DNA from 4 places in the Verminephrobacter aporrectodeae subsp. tuberculatae genome. Region 1 is predicted to be linked to each of the others. Evidence: predicted binding sites of a transcription regulator. Region 1 holds the regulator's gene; each other region holds the start of a gene.
What was found. Region 1 encodes sigma-54, which starts transcription at its own class of promoters, with help from an activator protein. Its sites were predicted from a motif close to TGGCANGNAANCTGCTTT; they were not measured.
Positions count from the first base shown of each region.

Region 2: the regulator sigma-54 is predicted to act here: its motif matches at 3,570-3,587, upstream of D5041_RS00810 (TorF family putative porin).
Region 3: the regulator sigma-54 is predicted to act here: its motif matches at 2,728-2,745, upstream of glnA (type I glutamate--ammonia ligase).
Region 4: the regulator sigma-54 is predicted to act here: its motif matches at 3,537-3,554, upstream of D5041_RS10605 (BMP family protein).

Region 1 covers NZ_QZCX01000001.1:917,909-923,632, reverse strand. The annotation lists gene phaP (phasin family protein) at 1-37, shown strand, start outside; gene lptA (lipopolysaccharide transport periplasmic protein LptA) at 276-926, shown strand; gene lptB (LPS export ABC transporter ATP-binding protein) at 938-1,705, shown strand; gene D5041_RS03865 (RNA polymerase factor sigma-54) at 1,705-3,282, shown strand; gene D5041_RS03860 (THUMP domain-containing class I SAM-dependent RNA methyltransferase) at 3,303-4,601, shown strand; gene D5041_RS03855 (DUF5131 family protein) at 4,705-5,448, shown strand; gene D5041_RS03850 (three-Cys-motif partner protein TcmP) at 5,445-5,724, opposite strand, start outside.
Region 2 covers NZ_QZCX01000001.1:275,489-281,212, reverse strand. The annotation lists gene D5041_RS00825 (gamma-glutamylcyclotransferase family protein) at 1-420, shown strand, start outside; gene aceA (isocitrate lyase) at 524-1,855, shown strand; gene D5041_RS00815 (YifB family Mg chelatase-like AAA ATPase) at 1,881-3,422, opposite strand; gene D5041_RS00810 (TorF family putative porin) at 3,654-4,370, shown strand; gene glnK (P-II family nitrogen regulator) at 4,414-4,752, shown strand; gene D5041_RS00800 (ammonium transporter) at 4,789-5,724, shown strand, end outside.
Region 3 covers NZ_QZCX01000003.1:137,118-142,841, reverse strand. The annotation lists gene D5041_RS15670 (hypothetical protein) at 53-559, opposite strand; gene D5041_RS15665 (hypothetical protein) at 610-1,083, opposite strand; gene glnA (type I glutamate--ammonia ligase) at 1,250-2,665, opposite strand; gene D5041_RS15655 (nucleotidyltransferase family protein) at 3,044-3,811, shown strand; gene D5041_RS15650 (aminopeptidase P N-terminal domain-containing protein) at 3,808-5,205, shown strand; gene D5041_RS15645 (CPBP family glutamic-type intramembrane protease) at 5,228-5,724, shown strand, end outside.
Region 4 covers NZ_QZCX01000002.1:584,302-590,025, forward strand. The annotation lists gene D5041_RS10595 (ABC transporter permease) at 1-885, opposite strand, end outside; gene D5041_RS10600 (ABC transporter ATP-binding protein) at 912-2,459, opposite strand; gene D5041_RS10605 (BMP family protein) at 2,489-3,499, opposite strand; gene D5041_RS10610 (SMP-30/gluconolactonase/LRE family protein) at 3,818-4,753, shown strand; partial or broken gene D5041_RS10615 (Ldh family oxidoreductase) at 4,753-4,972, shown strand; gene D5041_RS10620 (malate/lactate/ureidoglycolate dehydrogenase) at 5,055-5,724, shown strand, end outside.

The DNA.
Region 1 (5,724 bases):
GAACGCGGCCAAGGCCGCCGTTCCGCGCAAGCGCTAAGCAATCTGCGCCCTGGAGCGCGCAGGCCCTTGGCGCACCAGTTGTCTCCTTGGATCCTCGCGAAACCTCCGTTTCCGGGATCCTTTCAGGCCCGGGTTCATAGCCGGGCCTTTTTTTCGGGCGCTTTCCGGGTGCACTTGGCGCATGAAAAACCGGGGCGCACCCCTGCGGAGCCGCTTGGGCCGCGCAAGCCGGTGGATACAATGAGTTAAATGAATTCCCGCAAGAATCATGCCCCATGAATCACCGCATCCCCCCCGTCCTCCTGCTCGCGGCCCTCGCCTGTCCCCTGGGAACGGCGCATGCCGAAAGGGCGGACCGCGGCAAGCCCATGAACATCGAGGCGGACACTTTGCGCCACGATGAGCTCAAGCAGACGAGCGCGTTTTCGGGCCACGTGGTCATGTCCAAGGGCTCGATCCTGCTGCGCGGCGCGCGGCTCGAACTGCGCCAGGATACCGACGGCTACCAGCACGGCGTACTCACCGCCGAGGCCGGAAAACGCGCCTTCTTTCGCCAAAAGCGCGATACCGCGGCGGGTGTGCCGGACGAATTCGTCGAGGGCGAGAGCGAAGTCATCGAATACGACGGCAAGGCCGACAGGATGCGCTTCGTCAGCCGCGCTGAGTTGCGCCGCTACCGCGGTGCGCAGCTCAGCGACGAGATCACGGGCGCCGTGATCGTCTACAACAACCTGACCGACGTGCTCACGGTGGACGGCGAGCGCGCATCTTCGAGCGGCGCCGGCGGCGCACCCACCGGCCGCGCACGCGCGGTGCTGGCCCCCAAGGCCCCGCCCAAGGACGATGCAGCGCCCCCTGCTGCAGCCGCACCCACGCTGCCAGCCCCCGTGCTGCGCCCGAGCAACCGTCTTGGTGGCGACAAGTGAGCGCGCAACCCGTGCATGCCGGCCCTGGCACCCAGGCGGGCAGCCGCCTGGAGGTGCAGCACCTGGCCAAGTCGTATGGCAGCCGCAAGGTCGTCAAGGACGTCTCGCTGGCCGTGCAAAAGGGCGAGGTCGTTGGACTGCTCGGCCCCAACGGCGCCGGCAAGACGACCTCGTTTTACATGATCGTGGGGCTGGTGCGCAGCGACGCGGGCGACATCCGCATCGACGACCGCTCGGTCGCGCACATGCCGATCCACCGGCGCTCGCGCCTGGGCCTGTCGTATCTGCCGCAGGAGGCATCCATCTTCCGCAAGCTGTCGGTCGAGGAAAACGTGCGCGCCGTGCTGGAACTGCAACGCGGGGACGACCACCTGCCGCTCTCCCGGGACGCCCTGGAAGAGCGCCTGACGGCCCTGCTGCAGGAACTGCGCGTTGACCACCTGCGGGCCTCCCCCGCGCTCGCCTTGTCGGGCGGCGAGCGCCGCCGCGTCGAGATCGCCCGGGCGCTGGCCACGCGGCCGCGCTTCATCCTGCTGGACGAGCCGTTTGCCGGAATCGACCCCATTGCCGTGATCGAGATCCAGCGCATCATCGGCTTCCTCAAGGCACGCGGAATCGGCGTGCTGATTACCGACCACAACGTGCGCGAGACGCTGGGCATCTGCGACCACGCCTTCATCATCAGCGACGGGCGCGTGCTCGCGCAGGGCACGCCGGCCGAAATCGTCGCCAACGCCGAGGTGCGCCGCGTCTACCTCGGCGAGCATTTCAGAATGTGATGAAACCCGGTCTGTCGCTGCGCGTCTCGCAGCATCTGGCACTGACCCCTCAGCTGCAGCAGTCCATCCGGTTGCTGCAACTGTCCACGCTCGAGCTCTCGCAGGAGATCGAGCAGATGCTCGACGAAAACCCGTTCCTCGAGCGCGCGGCGGACACGGCGCCGGGCGAGGAGTTTGGCCTCGACGCCGCGGACACGCCCGTGCAAATCGACGACTACGGCGCCGACGAGGCGCTCTTTGCCGGCGCCTCGGGCAGCAGCGCCGAGACGCCGGGGGGGGACGCCGACGCCTGGGACACCGCGGCGCAGGAGCCCGACTGGGGCGGCGACGGCAGCGTGGAGATCGCGCCCAACGACGCGGAGTGGGGCGGCGACGCGCCCTCGCGCAACCGCAACGACGCCGAAGGCGACGAGATCGACGCCACCGAGCTGGCGCGCACGCAGGAATCGCTGACCGCGTTCCTGCAACGCCAGGCCCTGGTGCTGCGCCTGTCGGAGACCGACCGCGCCGCGCTGCACTTCCTCATCCAATCGCTCAACGACGACGGCTACCTGGAGGACCCGCCCGAAGCGCTGGCGATCAGCCTGGCCGGTCCGGACGACCCGCAGCAGATCGAAGAACTGCTGCACCGGTTCACGGTGGCCCTGCACCTGCTGCAAAGCCTGGAGCCCGTGGGCGTGGGCGCGCGCAATCTCGCCGAGTGCCTGACGCTGCAACTCGACGCCCTGGCCCAGGACAAGGAGGCCGACCCCGACACCGTGCAAACCGCTCTGTGCATCTGCCAGCAACCGCTGGAAATGCTCGCCCGGCGCGACGTGCGCCGGCTCACCCAGGCCTGCGGCGGCGACGAGGAACGCACCCGCGCGGCCATGGCGCTGATCACCCGCCTGGAGCCCCGCCCGGGCCGCTGCTTTGCGGACGTGGAGCGCAACATCGTCGTGCCCGACGTCATCGTGCGCAAGGCCGGGCGCATGAATGGGCGGGACGGCCAGCACCACCTCATCGTCCAGCTCAACCCCGACGTACTGCCCCGCCTGCGCGTGCACGACATCTACGCCGGCGCGCTGCGCGGCTACAAGGGCGGCGCAGGCCACCAGGGCATGCAGCAGCGCCTGCAAGAGGCACGCTGGTTCATCAAGAACATCCAGCAGCGCTTTGACACCATCCTGCGCGTCTCGCGCGCCATCGTCGAGCGGCAAAAGAAATTCTTCACGCACGGCGAACTGGCCATGCGGCCGCTGGTGCTGCGCGACATTGCGGACGAACTGGGCCTGCACGAATCGACCATCAGCCGCGTGACCACCGCCAAGTACATGGCGACGCCCATCGGCACCTACGAACTCAAGTACTTCTTCGGCTCGGGCCTGGGCACCGAAACGGGCGGCAGCGCATCGAGCACCGCCGTGCGCGCGCTCATGAAACGCTTCGTCGCCGCGGAAAACCCCGCCAAGCCCCTGTCAGACAGCCAGATCGCCGCGCTGCTCAAGGAGCAGGGAATCGAATGCGCGCGCCGCACCGTGGCCAAATACCGCGAGGCGCTGAAGATCGCGCCGGCGAATCTGCGCAAGGCGCTTTAATAACCGCCATGCACGGCCCCATGCACCCACTCCCGCTCTTCCTTCCCTGCGCAGCAGGCGTGGAGCCGTACCTGGCCGACGAAGTGCACCGCATCACCGGCCTGACGGGGCAAGACCTGCTCACGGGCCGCGGCGGCGTGCTGCTGCGTGCCGCGTGGCGCGACGCACTGCGGCTGAACCTGCACAGCCGCCTGGCCCAGCGCGTGCTGGTGCGGCTGGCGCAGCGCCCGTACCGCTCGGAAAACGACCTGTACGCCGCGGCCAGCGAAGTGGCCTGGGAATCCTGGTTCACCCCGCGCCAAAGCTTCAAGGTCGAAGCCACGGCCCGGAACAGCCCGCTGCAAAGCCTGAACTTCGCCGCGCTCAAGGTCAAGGACGCCGTGGCCGACCGCTTCCGCACCCAGAGCGGCGTGCGACCCGACGTGAACACGCAGTGGCCCGACGTGCGCATCCACCTGCACCTGAGCGCCGACGAGGCCACGATCTACATCGACACCTCGGGCGAGCCGCTATTCAAACGCGGCTGGCGCGAGGAAACGGGCGCCGCGCCGCTCAAGGAAACGCTCGCCGCAGCCATGCTCGCCGCAAGCGGCTGGGACCCGCTGGGCGCGCAACCCGTGCCGCTGTACGACCCCTGCTGTGGCAGCGGAACCATCGCCATCGAGGCCGCACAAATCGCCTGCCGCATTCCCGCCGGAATGCGGCGGCGCTTTGCCTTTGAAAAACTGCTGCCCTTTCAGGCGCAGCCGTGGACCGCCATGAAAGACGAGGCCGCAGGCGCCATCCAACCCAGCCCCGTACCCATTTTTGGCAGCGACGTGGCCTTCCGCATGGTTGACTTCGCCGCGCGCAACGCCCAGCGCGCGGGCGTCGCCGACGCCGTGCAACTGCGCGGCGGCGACGCGCTGCAACGCCAGCCCCCCTGCGCGCAGGCCGGCGTGATGCTGCTCAACCCCCCGTATGGCGAGCGCATCGCCGCAGCCGGTGTCGCGGGCGGCAACGCCGCCGCACGCGCCGCGGACCGGGCCCGCGGCCTGGCCGTGGGCCGCGAGGCAGCGCACACCGACGAGGGCGGCGAATTCCTGCGCCAGCTCGCCACGCACTGGAAAAGGAACTACGCCGGCTGGACAGCCTGGATACTGACCCCGGACCCGAAACTTCCCGGCAAGCTGCACCTGCAAGCCGCACGCCGCGTCCCGCTATACAACGGCCCCATCGAGTGCCGCCTGCTGCGCTTTGACCTGACGGCAGGATCAATGCGCACGCCGCGTACCGCGCCAGCCGCTGCGGCCGATGGCGTTCAAGACCCGGCGCAATAAGGGCCTGCGCTAGCGGCACTGGCTACAGCACCAATCCTAGTGTGCGAGGATACTACGCAGACCCGGACCGCAAATTCAACGACTTACTGAACAGGAAACTGGTATGGCAACACAGTCGACCATCGAATGGACTGAGCAGACTTGGAATCCGACGACCGGATGCACCAAGGTGTCACCAGGTTGCAAGAACTGCTACGCGGAGGTAATGGCCCGCCGTCTCCACGCGATGGGGGCTGCAGGCTATGAAAACGAGTTCAAACTCACACTACATGACAGCCGACTAAGACAACCGCTTGAGAGAAAAAAGCCAACCGTCTATTTCGTGAATAGCATGAGTGACCTGTTTCACGAAGAAGTACCTGATGCGTTCTTGAATCGCGTCTTCTCGATCATCGAGTCCACACCTCACCACACGTACCAAATACTGACCAAGCGGGCCGAGCGCTTGCCTACGTACTTTGCGACCCGGCCTTGCCCGGAAAACCTGTGGCTCGGGGTGTCGGTGGAAGACAAAAAGTACGGCGTCCCGCGCATCGACTATCTGCGCAACATTAATGTACCAATTCGCTTCCTGTCGGTGGAGCCGCTGTTGGAAGACATCGGCCCCGTCAACCTGGGTGGCATTCACTGGGTGATCGTTGGAGGTGAATCGGGCCACAAGGCCCGACCCATGCGCGAAGAATGGGTCGCAAACCTCCAAATCCAGGCCGAAGCCGTAGGTGCAGCGTTCTTCTTCAAACAATGGGGCGGATGGGGAGCAGACGGCGTGAAACGCCACAAGAAAGCAAACGGGCGCGTTTTTCGTGGCCGTACCTGGGATGCTTACCCCACCGCGCCTCACCCCTAAAACAGCTCCCCCTGGCCTTCGACATTGGACGCAGTTGCCCAGAATTTGTGCGCCAACTCGTGCTTTGCAGCCAGTAGCAACCAGTACAGCGGATTATTCTTGCTGCCGGTGATCAATTTCATCTCGGTTGAGGGCCACACACCGAGACTGGCGATCTGATCCCGCCAATACTGGAACAGATCCCGCCGAATTCCTGATTGATGTTGAGCGAGATCGACGCTTCCCCGCCATCCAGGTGCAAACTGGTCGAACACGGACTTGTCGCCCCTGGTGTTG
Region 2 (5,724 bases), 640 kb from region 1:
TCCCACCCCGCCAGACCGTCCCGCTGTGTCTTCGTGTACGGCACCCTGCGCTGCGGCGGCAGCAACGACATCACCAGGCTGCGGCCGGCTCCGCGCTTCGTCGGCGCGGCGTGGGTCGCGGGGGCGCTCCATCACCTCGGCGCGTATCCCGGCATGACGCTGGGCGGCAGCGGATGGGTGCGCGGCGAGGTGTACGCCATTGCGCCGGCACTGGAGGCGCTCCTCGACGAGATCGAGGACCTGGGCGCGGAACCGACCGACGAGTACGTGAAGCGCGAAGTCGTCGTGCAGCTAGAGGGGCAGGGGCAGGCGCAGGCGCTGCCCTGTCTGGTCTACGAAATCAATCCCCGGCGCCTCGGGTCTGCGCCCCTGATTGCGCATGGGGACTGGCTCGGGGAGGGAAATTTATCTCTTATATAAGACATAAGAGCTTGCGCAACTCTTGTAGAAGACTTAGAGTTTGCGTTCAAGGGCGGCGGCGCATCGCGGCCCGGCGTTTCCAACTTGACCCTGGAGTGATCCCATGACCCCATCCCTGAACGAACAACCGGGCCGCGAACAGCAAATTGCCGCCCTGGAAAAAGACTGGACCCGGAACCCGCGCTGGAGTGGCGTGAAGCGCGGCTACGGCGCGGCGGACGTGGTGCGTCTGCGCGGCAGCCTGCAACCGGAACACACGCTCGCCAGGCACGGCGCGCAAAAGCTTTGGGAGAAGATCAACGGGGGGGCCCGCAAGGGCTATGTGAACGCGTTCGGCGCGATCTCCGCCGGGCAGGCCATGCAGCAGGCGAAGGCGGGGCTCGAAGCCGTGTACCTGTCGGGCTGGCAGGTGGCGGCCGACGGCAACACCTCGGAGACCATGTACCCCGACCAGTCGCTGTACGCCTACGACTCGGTGCCCGCGATGGTGCGCCGCATCAACAACACGTTCAAGCGCGCCGACGAGATCCAGTGGAGCCGCGGCATCAACCCCGGCGACAAGGAGTACATCGACTATTTCCTGCCCATCGTGGCGGACGCCGAAGCCGGCTTCGGCGGCGTGCTCAACGCCTTCGAGCTCATGAAGAACATGATCTGCGCAGGCGCTGCGGGCGTTCACTTCGAGGACCAGCTGGCTGCCGTGAAGAAATGCGGTCACATGGGCGGCAAGGTGCTGGTGCCGACGCAGGAAGCCTGCGAAAAGCTGATCGCCGCGCGCTTCGCGGCCGACGTGCTGGGCGTGCCGACCATCGTGCTGGCGCGCACCGACGCCGAGGCCGCGAACCTGATCACCTCGGACCACGACGCGAACGACAGGCCCTTTCTCACCGGCGAGCGCACGCAGGAGGGCTTCTACCGCGTCAGGAACGGGCTGGAGCAAGCCATCAGCCGGGGCGCGGCCTACGCCCCCTACGCCGACCTGGTGTGGTGCGAGACCGGCGTTCCGGACATTGGCTTTGCGCGCGAGTTCGCCCGGGCCGTGCACGCCGCGTGCCCCGGAAAGCTGCTGGCGTACAACTGCTCGCCTTCTTTCAACTGGAAGAGGAACCTCGACGACCGGCAGATCGCCACGTTCCAGGACGAGCTCTCGGCGCTGGGCTACAAGTACCAGTTCATCACGCTGGCCGGAATCCACATCAACTGGTTCAACACCTTCCAGTTCGCCCATGCGTATGCCCGCGGCGAGGGCATGAAGCACTACGCCGAAATGGTGCAGGAGCCGGAATTCGCCGCGCGCGAGAAGGGCTACACCTTCGTTTCGCACCAGCAGGAAGTGGGCGCAGGCTACTTCGACGACGTGACCACCGTGATCCAGGGCGGTTCGTCCAGCGTAAGGGCCCTGACCGGATCGACCGAGGAAGAGCAGTTCCACTGATCGCAGGGGCAGCAGACAGATGCCCTCAGGCCGGCGTGCGCAGCACCCGCCGGTACTGCACGGACTCGGCCACGTGGGCCACCTCGGTGCTGGGCGCGCCCGCAAGGTCGGCGATGCTGCGCGCCACCTTCAGCGCGCGGTGCGTGCTGCGCGCTGACCAGCCCAGCCGCGCTGCGGCGGTGTGGAGGAAGCCCGCGGCTGCGGCGCTCAGTTGCAGGTGCGTGTCGATCTCCTGGCCTTGCAGCGCCTGGTTGCTCTTGCCCTGCCGGGCCAGTGCAAGAGCGCGGGCGCACTCCACGCGCGCGCGGATGGTGGCGCTGGCCTCGCCTGCGGGCGCCTGCACCAATTGGTCGGCGGGCAGGGCGGGAACCTCCACGTGCAGGTCGATGCGGTCGAGCAGCGGTCCGCTGAGCTTGCCCTGGTAGCGGTTCACCTGCTCGGGGGTGCAGCGGCAGGCGCGCTGCGTGGAGCCGAGAAAGCCGCAGGGGCAGGGGTTCATCGCGGCGATCAGCTGAAAGCGCGCCGGGAATTCCGCGCGCTGCACGGCGCGCGCAATGGTGATGCGGCCGCTCTCCAGCGGTTCGCGCAGGGCCTCGAGGGCGGCCCGGGAAAACTCGGGAAGTTCGTCCAGAAAGAGCACGCCGTGGTGCGCCAGCGAGATCTCGCCCGGCCGGGGCGGTGAGCCGCCGCCCACCAGGGCCACCGCGCTGGCGGTATGGTGCGGCGCTCCCGTCGGCCGCCGACCCCAGGTCTCGGGCCGAAAGCGCCCCGCGAGGCTGGCAAGCGCCGCGCTCTCGAGCGCCTCCTGGACCGCCATGGCGGGCAGCAGCCCGGCAAAACGCAGCGCCAGCATGGACTTGCCGGAGCCGGGCGGGCCCGCCATGAGCACGCTGTGGCCGCCGGCGGCGGCAATCTCCAGCGCGCGCTTGGCCGTGGCCTGGCCCTTGACGTCGGCCATGTCGGGGCCGTCCGCGCCGGCGTCCATCGGCAGGGGTTGCAGGTGGGTCCAGCCGTCGCCGTGCGCGTCGCTGCCTGCTGCCCCACTGCCCGGTGGCACAAAGGCGCGCACCACGTCCAGCAGATGGCGTGCGCGCACGACCCGGGCGGTGGGCACCAGGGCGGCCTCCTCGGCGCTGCCGGGCGGCAGCACCAGTTGGACGTCGATCTGCTGCGTGCGCAGCGCCAGGCTGGTGGCCAGCGCGCCGCGCACCGGGCGCAGTTCGCCCGACAGCGAGAGCTCGCCGGCAAACTCGTGGCCCGCCAGCCGGCTCGCGTCGATCTGCCCGCTGGCCGCCAGGATGCCCAGGGCGATGGGCAGATCGAAGCGCCCGGAGTCCTTGGGCAGGTCGGCTGGCGCAAGGTTCACGGTGATGCGCTTGTTGTGCGGAAACTCCAGCCCCGCGTTTTGCAGCGCCGAGCGCACCCGCTCGCGCGCCTCCTTGACCTCGACATCGGCCAGCCCCACCAGCGTGAAGCTCGGCAGGCCGTTGGTCAGATGCACCTCGACGGTGACGACGGGCGCTTGCAGCCCCAAAAGGGCGCGGCTTTGCACCAAAGCAAGACTCATGAAATGGTTTCTCCCCAGATGGGTGCCCCCTGCGGCTCTTGGGCGCGGCCCGGCTGCGTTTTGCACCGATTGGGTGCACGGCCTGCCTTGCGCGCGCGCACCGCCACTGTAATGGGGATCGGTACGACGCAGGCGTGGCGGCGGCCGTGGCACGGTCCATGCATGGAACGCTTGCTCCGATTCGTCCGTCCCCGCCTTGAGCCATCAACCAAGATCCCACAGGAGGAAACCATGCTCCCTTGCCCCATCAAGTCCCAGGGCCTTGCCTTTCTGGCCCTGCTTGCCCTGGCGCTGCCGGCCCACGCCGAGCTCAGCGGGAATATTTCCCTGACCAGCAATTACAAGTTCCGGGGTCAGGACCAGAACGTGTCCAAGAACAAGCCCTTCAAGCCCGCGATCCAGGGCGGCCTCGACTACAGCTTCGGTGAATCCGGTTTCTACGTGGGCAACTGGAATTCCAGCGTCAAATGGCTGCCGGGGAACTCCATCGAGACCGACCTGTACGGCGGCTACAAGTTGAAGGCCGGCGGCGCCGATCTGGACGTGGGCCTGATGGCCTACGTCTACCCCGGCAACAGCAGCGGCAACACCTTCGAGACCTACGGCGGCGCCACCTTCGGTCCGTTCAGCGCGAAGTACTCGCACACCCTGTCGCGGGACTACTTCGGCTTCGCAGGGGTCGGCCTCAGGGGCCGCAATACCGGCTACCTGAACCTGGCGTGCGCGCAGGAGATTGCACCCAGGTTCACGCTCCGGACCGCCCTGGGCTGGACCCGTTTCGGCGGCAGCATCAGCGCCCCGAACTACATCGACTACAGCCTGGGCGGTGCCTACGACTTCGGCTCGGGCCTGTCGCTGGGAGCGGCCCTGGTGGGCGCAAACAAGAAGTATTTCTTTGGCCCCGTGAACAAGTCCCGCGTGCTCGCCACGCTCACCAAAACCCTGTAAATCTCAACGGGCGCCGCCGGTGCCCGCTCCGGAGGATCTTCGAATGAAAATGGTGACAAGCATCATCAAGCCCTTCAAGCTCGACGAGGTGCGCGAGGCGCTCTCGGACATCGGCGTGCAAGGCATCACGGTAACCGAGGTCAAGGGCTTTGGCCGCCAAAAGGGCCATACCGAGCTGTACCGCGGCGCCGAATACGTGGTCGATTTCCTGCCCAAGGTGAAGATCGAAGCCGCCGTCGCGGACGAACTCGTGGACCGCGTGATCGAGTCCATCGAAAACGCCGCGCGCACCGGCAAGATCGGCGACGGCAAGATTTTCGTGACCCAACTGGAGCAGGTGGTGCGCATCCGCACCGGCGAAACCGGCAAGGAAGCGCTGTAAGGCCCGGCCGCATCACACGAAAGAAGAGGAAACGCCATGAAAAAAATGCTTGCCTCCTGCATTCTGGGGCTGGGTCTGCTCGGCATGGGCAATCTGTCCCTGGCCCAGGCGCCTGCCGCCAGCGTTGCGGCCCCCGCCGCGACCGCGGCGGCTCCTGCCAGCGACGTGGGTGCAGCGGCCGCAGCGGCACCGGCTGCCGCAGAGGCCCCCGCCCTCGTCCCGAACAAGGGCGACACCGCCTGGATGCTGACCGCCACCCTGTTGGTCATCCTGATGGTCCTGCCCGGCCTGGCCCTGTTCTATGGCGGCCTGGTGCGCAGCAAGAACATGCTGTCGGTCCTGATGCAGGTCATGGTCACGTTCTCGCTGGTCATGGTGCTGTGGTTCATCTATGGCTACAGCCTGGCCTTCACCGAGGGAGGGCCCTTCATCGGCGGCCTGGACCGGTTGTTCATGCGCGGCATCTGGGACAACGCCGCAGGCACCTTCGCCAACGCCGCCACCTTCAGCAAGGGGGTGGTGATTCCCGAGGTGGTGTTCGCCGCGTTCCAGGCCACGTTCGCCGGCATCACCTGCACGCTGATCGTTGGCGCCTTCGCGGAACGCATCAAGTTCAGCGCCGTCATGCTGTTCATGGTGCTGTGGTTCAGCTTCAGCTACCTGCCCATCGCGCACATGGTGTGGTTCTGGATGGGTCCCGACGCCTACACGTCCAAGGAAGTGGCCGACGCCGTGACCGCCCGGGCGGGCCAGATCTGGCAGTGGGGCGCGCTGGACTTCGCCGGCGGTACCGTCGTGCACATCAACGCCGCCGTGGCGGGCCTGGTGGGCGCCTTCATGGTCGGCAAGCGCATTGGCTACGGCCGGGAGGCCATGGCGCCGCACAGCCTGACGCTGACCATGGTCGGCGCCTCGCTGCTGTGGGTGGGCTGGTTCGGTTTCAACGCCGGCTCCGCGCTGGAGGCCAACGGT
Region 3 (5,724 bases), on a different contig from region 1:
CAGCGCTGGCGCCCGGGGGGTCGGCAGAGGGCGAAAGACTCACATGCTGCGGTCAGTTGGCGGAGGCAGATGCAGCCGGCTGGCGGGCCAGTTCGCGCTTGATTCCCGCGATGTCGCTTTCGCTGCGCGACAGGCCGGCCTTGAGTTCCGCCGTCCGCTCCGCGTAGCGCTGCGGGTTGCGCAAATCGAGCGCATTGTGCTCGGGGGTGCCGTCGTTGTATTCCCTGATGAGCTCGGCATGGCGTGCTTCGGCTTTGCGCAGTTCGGCTTCGAGGATGGCGCGCGCATCGGAATCCCGGGCCTTTTGGTCGCTGCTGCTCACCCGCGGCGCAGAGGATGGACCCGCCGCCGCAAGGGTCGGACCCGGTGCAGGGGCTGCTGCGGGCCGGTTGCCTTGCAGCACCGTGACGTACCCCCCTTCGATGAGCTTGCAGCCGCGCGCCTTGCCCCGGGTGGCGTTGTTCGTGTACTCATTGCCGCAGCGGTAGACGCGCTCCTGCGCCAAGGCGACCGGGAGCGTGAGGGCAATGAGCAGCAGGGTGGCAAGTGTTTTTTTCATCCGGTTTCACACTGAAGCGGGGGAGGGGGATATCCACCAAGCGCTCCCGATCAGTCGCGCTGGCCCTTCCAAGTAGACATCATCCGCTCCAGGTAGCGCTGCGGGTTGCGCCAATCCGGCGCATTGCCCTCGGAGGCGTCCTCGTGTTGCTTGTCGGGTCGGGTATGGTGCAGTTCGGACTCGAGGAGGCTGCGCCCACCCGAGGCCCGGGCGGGGTCGCTGACGGGGTCCCGGGTCGCGGCCCAGGTCTTTTGCACGGTATGGCCCATGTTCGGTGCAGGTGCGGGTGCAGCAGGCCCCGGGGTCTGCGCAAGGCCCGGGTTCTGCACGAAACCTGAGCCCGGTGCGGCGCGGCTGCCTTTCAGCACCGTGACGTGGCTTCCATCGACCGGCTTGCAACCGCGCGCCTTGGCCAAGGCAGCATCGTTCGTGTATTCGTTGCCGCAGCGGTAGACGCGCTCCTGCGCCAGGGCAGCCGGGAGCGTGAAGGCCAGGAGCAGCAGGGAGGCGAGCGTTCTTTTCATCGGATTTCCTCATGCTGGCACGGGGGCGGGGAAATATCCACCCAGCACCCCCTCTCTCCATCCGGCACAACGGCCGATCCGTGCAGGGTTTTGCACGGATCGGCCGTTGCGTGGCCCTGTGGCGCTACCCCGCTACGGACCCCCACCGGGGCCAGCCGCCAGACGATCAGAGCGAGTAGTACATATCGTACTCGACGGGGTGGGGCGCCATGCGAAAGCGTGTAACTTCGGCCATCTTGAGTTCGATGTAGGCGTCGAGCATGGTGTCGGTGAACACCCCGCCCTTGGTCAGGAAGCCGCGTCCCTTGTCCAGATAGTCCAGCGCCTGGTCCAGGCTGTGGCACACGGTCGGCACCAGCTTGTCTTCTTCGGGCGGCAGGTGGTACAGGTCCTTGGTTGCGGCTTCGCCGGGGTGGATCTTGTTTTCCACGCCGTCCAGACCGGCCATCATCAGGGCCGAGAAAGCCAGGTAGGGGTTCGCCGACGGATCGGGAAAGCGCGCCTCGATGCGCCGGCCCTTGGGGTTGGCCACGTAGGGAATGCGGATCGATGCCGAGCGGTTGCGCGACGAGTAGGCCAGCTTCACCGGCGCTTCAAAGCCGGGAACCAGCCGCTTGTACGAGTTCGTTCCGGGGTTGGTGATGGCGTTCAGGGCCCGTGCGTGCTTGATGATTCCGCCGATGTAGTACAGCGCGAAGTCCGACAGGCCGGCGTAGCCGTCGCCGGCGAACAGGTTCTTGCCGTCCTTCCAGATCGACTGGTGCACGTGCATGCCCGAGCCGTTGTCGCCCGCGTAGGGCTTGGGCATGAAGGTGGCGGTCTTGCCGTAGGCGTTGGCCACGTTCCAGACCACGTATTTCAGGACCTGGGTCCAGTCGGCGCGCTCGACCAGGGTGCTGAATTTGGTGCCGATCTCGTTCTGCCCGGCGCCAGCGACTTCGTGGTGGAACACTTCGACCGGAATCCCCAGCGATTCGAGGACCAGCGCCATTTCGGCGCGCATGTCCTGCGTGCTGTCCACGGGAGGCACGGGAAAGTAGCCGCCCTTGACGCTCGGGCGGTGGCCGCGGTTGCCGTCCTCGAGCTTCGCGCCCGAGTTCCAGGGGGCCTCGTATTCCTCAATTTCAAACATCACCTTGCCGGGTTCGTTGGACCAGCGCACACCGTCGAAGAGGAAGAATTCCGGCTCCGGACCGAAGTACGCCGTGTCGCCCAGACCGGATGCCTTCAGGTAGGCTTCGGCGCGCTTGGCGATGGAGCGCGGGTCGCGGTCGTAGGCCTTGCCGTCACCGGGCTCGATCACATCGCATTGCAGGAAGAGCGTGGTTTCTTCGTAGAAGGGGTCGATGTTGGCGGTATGGGGGTCGGGCATGAGTTGCATGTCCGAGGCTTCGATGCCCTTCCAGCCCGCGACCGACGAACCATCGAATGCATGGCCGGACGTGAACTTGTCCTCGTCGAAGTGCGACACGGGAACGGTCACGTGCTGCTCCTTGCCACGGGTGTCGGTGAAACGGAAGTCGATGAATTTGACTTCGTTCTCCTGCACCATCTTCATCACGTCTGCAACGGTTTTGGCCATCGGGTTCTCCTGGGTAAAGTGCTGGCTGATAAAAGCGCTTGTTGAAAAAACTTCTGGAAGAGAGAGCAGTTTTCGTGCCGGCCTGGTGCGGCCGCTGCACTATGAAGGAGCGGACCGACCGGGCAACTTCCGGAGGGCACCGAAACAGTGCGTTGCCTGCGGTGTTTGCAGGAATCGCGGGCGGCGCACCAATTCGGGGCCACAGTGTGCATCCAATTCGTGCAGGCCCTATTTCTCAGTGCGCAGGAACAACGGTCGCGCATGCGCAGCAACAGGCAGTGTCCATGCACTACAGTGCGCTCCATGCAAGGACTGCCTCTGACCACCGACCTCGCCAACGGGCACCGTGAAGGAAACGGCGGCACAGACCGCGACGCCATGGCCGGGCAGGTTCCCGCCATGCTCCTGGCTGCGGGCCGCGGCGAACGCATGCGCCCCCTGAGCGACACCACCCCCAAACCCCTGCTCCAGGTGCAGGGGCTGCCGCTGCTGCACTGGCAGTTGCAGGCGCTGCACGCGGCCGGGGTGGGGCGGGTGGTCATCAATACCGCCTGGCTGGGAGCGCAGATCAGCGCGCATTTTTCAAACAGCTTTGGCCTGCAATGCCCGGACGGCGAGCGCCGGCCGCTGTCCATTGCCTACTCGGACGAAGCGGCGGATTTTGGCCGCGCGCTGGAAACCGCGGGCGGCATTGCGCGCGCGTTGCCGCAACTGGGGCCGCTGTTCTGGCTTGCGGCGGGCGATGTGTTTGCGCCCGACTTCGGCTTCCACAGCGCCGCCGTGCAGGCCTTTGCCGCAAGCGAGCATCTGGCGCATTTGTGGCTGGTGCCCAATCCGGCGAACAAACCGCGCGGCGATTTCGGTCTGTCGGTTGACGGACTGGCGCTGAACCTGCCTGCCGACGACCCCGCGCCGCGCTACACCTACAGCACCTTCGCGCTGCTGCGCGCGCAGCTGTTTGCGCCGCCCTGGTGCGACATACCGGCGGGCAACCCGGGCGGCGTCCGGACCCCGCTGTTGCAGCTGCTGCAGCGCGCCATGGACAATCGCCGCGTCAGCGCGCAGCTCTATGGCGGCCACTGGGCCGACGTGGGAACGCCCGCCCGCCTCGCCGAACTCAATGCCCTCTCTCCTGCCCTGCCATGAACACCACCCTGCACGCATCCGTCCACACCCAGCGCCGTGCGCAACTTGCCGCCCAGCTCGGCCCGGGGGGCATGGCCATCGTCCCCACGGCGCCGGAGCAGCTGCGCAACCGGGACAGTGAATTCCTGTACCGCCACGACAGCTACTTTTATTACCTCACGGGGTTCACCGAGCCCGGCGCCTGCCTGGTGCTGACGCACGATGGCCACAGCACGCTGTTTTGCCAGCCCAAGGACCCGGAGCGCGAGGTCTGGGACGGCTACCGCCTGGGCCCCGCCGCGGCGCCTGAGGCGCTCGCCGTGGACGCCGCGCATCCGATCACCGAACTGGACGCGCGGCTGCCCCGCCTGCTGGAAAACACCCGCTGCGTCTGGTATCCGTTTGCCACGCACGGCGGCCTGGCGGCGCGCGTCGAGGGCTGGCTCGGCGCGGTGCGCGCGCGGCTGCGCTACGGCGCGCTATGCCCCAGCGCGCAGAACGACCTGTGCGCTCTGCTCGACGAGATGCGGCTCTTCAAGGACGCGCACGAGCAGGCCATCCTGCGCCGCGCCAGCCAGATCAGCGCGCAGGCCCACATCCGCGCCATGCAGCGCGCGGCGCGCATGCTGCGCGCGGGCCAGGACCTGCGCGAGTACCACCTGGAAGCCGAGTTGCTGCACGCCTTCCGGGACGCCGGCGCGCAATGCCCGGCGTACAACTGCATCGTCGCTGCGGGGACCAACGCCTGCGTGCTGCACTACCGGGCCGGCGCGGCCCCGGTGCGCGACGGCGAGTTGGTGCTCATCGACGCGGGCTGCGAACTCGACGGCTACGCCAGCGACATCACGCGTACCTTCCCCGCGAATGGCCGCTTCAGCGGCGCGCAACGCGCGCTGTACGAACTGGTGCTGGCCAGCCAGGACGCAGCCGTGGCCACTGCCCGGGCCGGCGCGCGCTTCGACGACCTGCACAACGCCACCGTGGCCGTACTCACGCAGGGCCTGATCGACCTGGGCCTGCTCGACAGGAACAAGGTGGGAACGCGCGACGACGCGATCGCCAGCCGCGCCTACTTCCCGTTCTACATGCACCGCACGGGCCACTGGCTGGGCATGGACGTGCACGACTGCGGCAGCTATGTCGAGCCCGGCGAAGTCGGGCAGGCGGGCGAGCGCAAGGACCCGCTCTCGGGCGAGCGCATCACCCAACGGCCCAGCCGCGTGCTGCGCCCGGGCATGGTGCTGACCATCGAGCCCGGCCTCTACGTGCGGCCTGCCGAGGGCGTTCCCGCGCAGTTTCACGGAATCGGCATCCGCATTGAGGACGACGCCATCGTCAGCGCGTCCGGCTGCGAACTGATCACGCGGGGCGTACCGGTGCAGGCGGACGAGATCGAAGCGCTGATGCGCGCCTGAAGCGTGCGTGGGAAGACCCGACATGAACTCTGACGACAAGCGTCCAACGCCCACGCCACGCGCCATGCAGTGGCGGCTGGGCGCAATCCTCTGGCTGCTGGGCATGGCCAGCATGTTTGCCCCGATATTGTGGGCGCTGCTGCTCCGGTGGACGAGCTTTGAGGAGGCGCTGTTCGTTTTGCTGGTGAGCAATCTGCTGTACGCCGGCTTGGCGTATGCGGTGCTGCTCGCACTCGCGGTGGCCGTGGGCGTGGCGCTGGCGCCGCGCGTGGGCCTTGCCGCGCCCGCGTTGTCGGCGTGGATCGGGCGCCGGCCCGTGTGGCCGGCGCTGAGGCCGCAGTTGACGCCCGGCCTCTGCGGCGGGTTGGCTGGCGCGGCGTGGCTGTGGGTGCTCGCGCGCAACACACCGGAGGTCCTGAGGCCGCCGCCGTCCGCCCCCGAGCACGCCGCAGCCTTCATACCCGCCCAACTGCTCGTTGGCATCACGGACGAACTGTTCATGCGCTGGACCGTGATGAC
Region 4 (5,724 bases), on a different contig from region 1:
CAGGCCCGCGAGCATGGCGATCACGATTCCGCCGTAGCCGTAGCCGGGCGACATGTCCAGCGTCACATAGCCGGTGCGGCCCGCCACCTCGATGGCGCCCGCCAGCCCCGCCAAACCGCCCGAGAGCAGCGCGACCAGCACCACGGTGCGCGTGACGGGCACTCCGGCAAAGGCCGCAGCGCGCGCATTCGCGCCCACTGCGCGGATGTCGAACCCCGGCAGCGTGCGCCGCAGCAGCGCCCACAGCACGAGCGCCAGCGCCAAGGCCCCCAGCAGCCCCGTATGCAGGCGCGTGCGGGGCACGAGCCGGGCGAGTTCCAGATCGCGGAGCAGCGCCACGCTCTGCGGCCAGCCCATGGCGAGCGGGTCCTTCATGGGCCCGTCGAGCAAGGCCGACACCAGCAGCAAGACGATGAAGTTGAGCAGCAGCGTGGTCACCACCTCGTCCACCCCCAGGCGCGCCCTGAGCAGCGCCGGGCCCAGCAGCAGCAAGGCGCCCGCGCCCGCGGACGCGAGCAGCAGCGCGGGAAAGAGCAGCCCGGGCGGCCAATCCAGCCCCACTCCACCATGCATTCCGCCGACGGCCACGGCGGCCAGCGCGCCGGCGTAGAGCTGCCCCTCGGCACCGATGTTGAACAGCCGCGCGCGAAAGGCCAGCGCCGCCGCGAGCCCCGTCAGGATGAGCGGCGTGGCGCGCGTGAGCGTCTCGGTGAGCGCAAACACCGAACCCAGCGCGCCGTGCAGCAGCAGCGCATAGGTCGGCCCCAGCGGCGCCCCGGCCCAGAGCACCAGCAGGCTGCTGACGAGCAGTGTGAACAGCACGGCGCCCACCGGCGCGGCGATGCAGGCCACGGCGGAGGGATGCTGGCGTTTTTCGAGCCGCATGGAGGAGCCTGCTTTCCGTTACCGCATCACTCGGCAATGCCCGCCATCGCCAGCCCGATCGCCTCCCGCGTCCAGTCCCGCGCGCGCCGCGCCGGGCTCAGCTGCCCGCCGTGCATCACCGCCACGCGGTCGCCCAGGGCCAGCACCTCGTCGAGGTCGTCCGAGATCAGCAGCACGGCCGCGCCGCCGTCGCGCGCGGCGATGAGCTGCCGCTGCACGAAGCCCACGGCGCCGACGTCCAGGCCCCAGCTGGGCTGGTGCGCGACGATCAGGCGCGGCGTGCGCGCGCTGCCCTCGCCGTCGTGCGGCGCAAGCAGCGCGCGGCCCAGGATGAGCTTTTGCATATTCCCGCCCGACAGCGAGCGCGCCGGGGCGTCGGGCCCGCCGCCGCGCACGTCGAACGCCTCGAGCACGCGCCGGGCGTGCCCGCGCGCCGCGCGGCGCCGCACCCAGAAGGCCCGGAACCAGGGGTGCGCAAACCAGTGGCGGTGCTCGGAGACGGCGTTCTCCCACACCGGCAGATCGCCCACCAGGCCCACGGCGCTGCGGTCTTCGGGGATGCGCGCCACCGCCTGGCGCACGAGCCAGGCCGGCCGGGCGCGCAGCGGCGCGCCGAGCAACGTGACCTGGCCCGCGCTGGCGGCGCGCAGGCCGCACAGCAGATCGGCCAGCGCCGCCTGCCCGTTGCCGGAGACGCCCGCAATGGCGACGATCTCGCCCGCGTGGAGCGTGAGCGAGACCTGCCGCAAGCGGTCGCGGCCCGGGGACGCGGTGCTCACGTCGCGCAGCGTGCAGACCGGCGCGCCCACCGCCCGGGCAGGCTGGCGCACAGGCGCCTCGACGGCGTGCCCGACCATCCATTGCGCGAGCTGGCCCTGCGTCGTTGCCTGCGCGGGCGCCTCGGCCACGAGCCGGCCCTGGCGCAGCACGACCACGCGGTGCGCTACGCGCAGCACCTCGCCGAGCTTGTGGCTGATGAAGATGATGGCCAGGCCCTGCGCCACCATCTGCGCCAGCGTGGCGCACAGCGTCTCGCTCTCTTGCGGGGTGAGCACGGCCGTGGGTTCGTCCAGGATGAGGATGCACGCGCCGCGGTACAGCGCCTTGAGCAACTCGACGCGCTGGCGCTCGCCGACCGAGAGACTGCCCACGCGCGCGTCGGGCCGCACCGGCAGGCCAAACCGCTGCGCCACCGCGAGCAGCCGGGCGCGCGCGCGGCCGCGGCGCGAGAACGGCTGCCACAAGGGCTCGCTGCCGAGCAGCACGTTGTCCAGCACCGTGAGGTTGTCGGCCAGCGCGAAATGCTGGTGCACCATGCCGATCCCCGCCGCCAGCGCCGCGCGCGGCTGGCCGGGCGGCAGGGGCTGGCCAAAGGCCTCGATATGCCCCGCGTCGGCCACGTAGTGCCCGAACAGAATCGACATCAGCGTGGACTTGCCCGCGCCGTTCTCGCCCAGCAGGGCGAGCACCTCGCCGCGTTGCAGCGTGAGGCTGATGCCGTCATTCGCGAGCAGCCCGCCAAAGCGCTTGGTAATGCCCGACAAGCGCAGGACGGGGGGACTTGGCGCCGCCATTTCCATGCCGTGCAGCAGCGTGGATGCGCTCACCGGGCCGTGGTGGACTTGGGCTGGCTATCGTCCACCAGCACGCGGAACCTGCCGGCCAGGATGTCCGCCTCGCGGGCCCGAACCTGGGCGACGACGTCGGCAGGCACCTTGTTCTCGAAGGTTCCCAGCGGGGCCAGCCCGGAGCCCTTGTGCTGCATCATCGAGTACGGGCCGTAGTCCTCGGCGCCAAAGCGCCCCTCGCGCACGCGTTGCAGGGCCCGGTCCACGCTCGGCTCCATATGCCATAGCGCCGACACCACCACGGTGTTCGGGTACTGCGCCTGCGTGTTGATTACGTTGCCGATCGCGAGCTTGCCCCTCTCCCGGGCGGCGTCGCTCACGCCGAAGCGCTCGGCGTAGAGCACGTCGGCGCCCTTGTCGATCATGGCAAAGCTCGCCTCCTTGGCCTTCGGCGGGTCGAACCAGCTATTGATGAAGGCGACGCTGAATTCGACCTTGGGATTCGTCTGCCTCGCGCCGGCCATGAAGGCGTGCATCAGGCGGTTCACTTCGGGGATGGGAAAACCGCCCACCAGGCCAATCTTGTTCGAGCGCGTCATCCCGCCGGCCACCATGCCCGACAGGTAGGCCGGCTCCTGGATGTAGTTGTCGAACACGCTGAAGTTGGGCGCCTGGGGCTTGCCCGAGGAGCCGAGCAGGAACGCCGTTTGGGGGAATTCCCTGGCCAGCTTGCGGGCCGCAGCCTCCACGGCAAAAGCCTCGCCCACGATCAACTGCTGGCCGCCCAGGGCGTATTCGCGCAGCACCCGCTCGTAATCGGCATTGGCAACGTTCTCGCTGGACCGGTATTCGATCTCGCCGCGCGACTCGGCCGCCTTGAGCGCCTGGTGGATGCGGCTAACCCATTGCTGTTCGTAAGGCACCGTGTAGATCGCCGCAACCTTGATCCGGGCCTGCGCCGCAGCCAGCGACGGCGCCAGCCCCAGGAAGGCGGTCATGGTGGAAATGCCAAGCAGACGTGCGATAAGGATGCGGCGGATGGTCATGGTGCGTGCTGGATAAGGAAAACGGCCCGGGGAAGGGCATGCAATATGCGCGCCAATAGGCCGTGGGGAGTCGGCAGGGGGCATGGCAGGCGCTGCCGCAATTGTGCACACGGCGTATCGCCGTCAGCCGCCAAGCGCCTGCGCAGCGGGTCCGCCACCATTGCGGGCAAGGGCCAATCTGGCATACTCGCCGCCCATTGGGTGGGGGCCTCCTGCATCACCCAGAATCCGCTCCAGCTATGGCTTTCCGGGGGATTTGGGAGTTCGGACCGCGGGTTTCAGGGCTGATCAATCCCAAGCAAAGAAAGGACGACCGCCATGCCCCTCCTTCCCTTCGGCTGCCTGGAAGGCAGTGGTTTCGAGCGGTTTGATCCGCGCTTTGACCCCTGCATCCCTGGCCCCGAGCGCATAGCGCGTCTGTGGACTGGCGGGCGCTGGTGCGAGGGCCCGGTGTGGTTTGGCGCGCACCGCACGCTGCTGTGGTCGGACATTCCGAACAACCGCATGCTGCGCCTGGACGAGCGCAATGGCTCGGTCGGCGTCTTTCGCGAACCGGCAAACCACAGCAACGGCCACACGGCGGACCGCCAAGGGCGGCTGCTGAGCTGCGAGCACCTGACGCGCTGCGTGACCCGCACCGAGCACGACGGGAGCATCACCGTGCTGGCCTCGCACTGGCAGGGCAAGCGGCTGAATTCGCCGAACGACCTGGTGGTGCATTCGGACGGCGGCGTCTGGTTTACCGACCCGAGCTACGGCATCCTCTCGGACTACGAGGGACTGCGCGCCGAGAGCGAAATCGGCGCCTGCCACGTCTACCGCATCGACCCCGCGAGCGGCGCCGTCGAGCGCATGGCCGACGACTTCGTCAAGCCCAACGGGCTCGCGTTCTCGCCCGACGAGTCGCTGCTCTACGTTGCCGACACCGGCGCCAGCCACCAGGACGGGGCGCCGCGTCACATCCGTCGCTTCAAGCTGGGGGCGGACGGCCGCAGCCTGCGCGGCGGCGAGGTATTTGCCGAATGCAGCAACGGCCTGTTCGACGGCTTTCGGCTGGACACCGAAGGCCGCCTGTGGAGCAGCGCCGGCGACGGCGTGCACGCCTACCACCCGGACGGCACGCTGCTGGGCAAGATCCTGGTTCCCGAGCCGGTGGCGAACGTCTGCTTTGGCGGGCTCCGGCGCAACCGGCTGTTCATCTGCGCGAGCACCTCGCTGTACGCCATCACCTTGAACGCAAAGGGAGTGCTCTGATGCCCACGTCCATCACCCTGTCCACCGAATGGCTGGAATCGACCGCCGCGCGCGTCCTCGAAGCGGCGGGCAGCCTGCCGGCCGAAGCCCGGCAGGTGGGCCGCCAACCTGGTGCTCGCGAACCTCAGCGGCCACGATTCGCACGGCGTGGGCATGCTGCCGCGCTATATCGACGCGGTGGCCGAGGGGGACCTGAAGCCGAATGCCGCCGCCCGGCTGACGGGCTCCGGCGCAACTGGCTGTTCATCTGCGCGAGCACCTCGCTGTACGCCATCACCTTGAACGCAAAGGGAGTGCTCTGATGCCCACGTCCATCACCCTGTCCGCCGAAGGGCTGGAATCGACCGTCGCGCGCGTCCTCGAAGCGGCGGGCAGCCTGCCGGCCGAAGCCCGGCAGGTGGCAGCCAACCTGGTGTTCGCCAACCTCAGCGGCCACGATTCGCACGGCGTGGGCATGCTGCCGCGCTATATCGACGCGGTGGCCGAGGGGGGCCTGAAGCCGAATGCCGCCGTCAAACTGACTCTCGACACCGGAACGCTGCTGGGGCTCGACGGCCAGTACGGCTACGGGCAGATCGTCGGCGTGCAGGCGCTGGAACTGGGCATTGCGCGGGCCAAGCAGCACGGCAGCTGCATCGCCACGCTCGCGCACGCACACCACCTGGGGCGCATAGGGCATTTCGCGGAACTGGCCACGGCGCAGGGGCTGGTCGCGATGCACTTCGTGAACGTGCTCTCGCGGCCCGTGGTCGCGCCCTGGGGCGGCGGCGACGGGCGCTTTGGCACCAACCCCTGCTGCATCGGCATTCCGCTCGCGGGCGAGCCCCCCTTTGTGCTCGACTACGCGACCAGCCGCGCGGCGCAGGGCAAGATGCGCGTGGCCTACAACAAGGGCGAGCCGGTTCCCGACGGCTACCTGATCGACGAAAAAGGCGCGCCCACGAACAACCCGGGTGTCGTCGTGGTGCCGC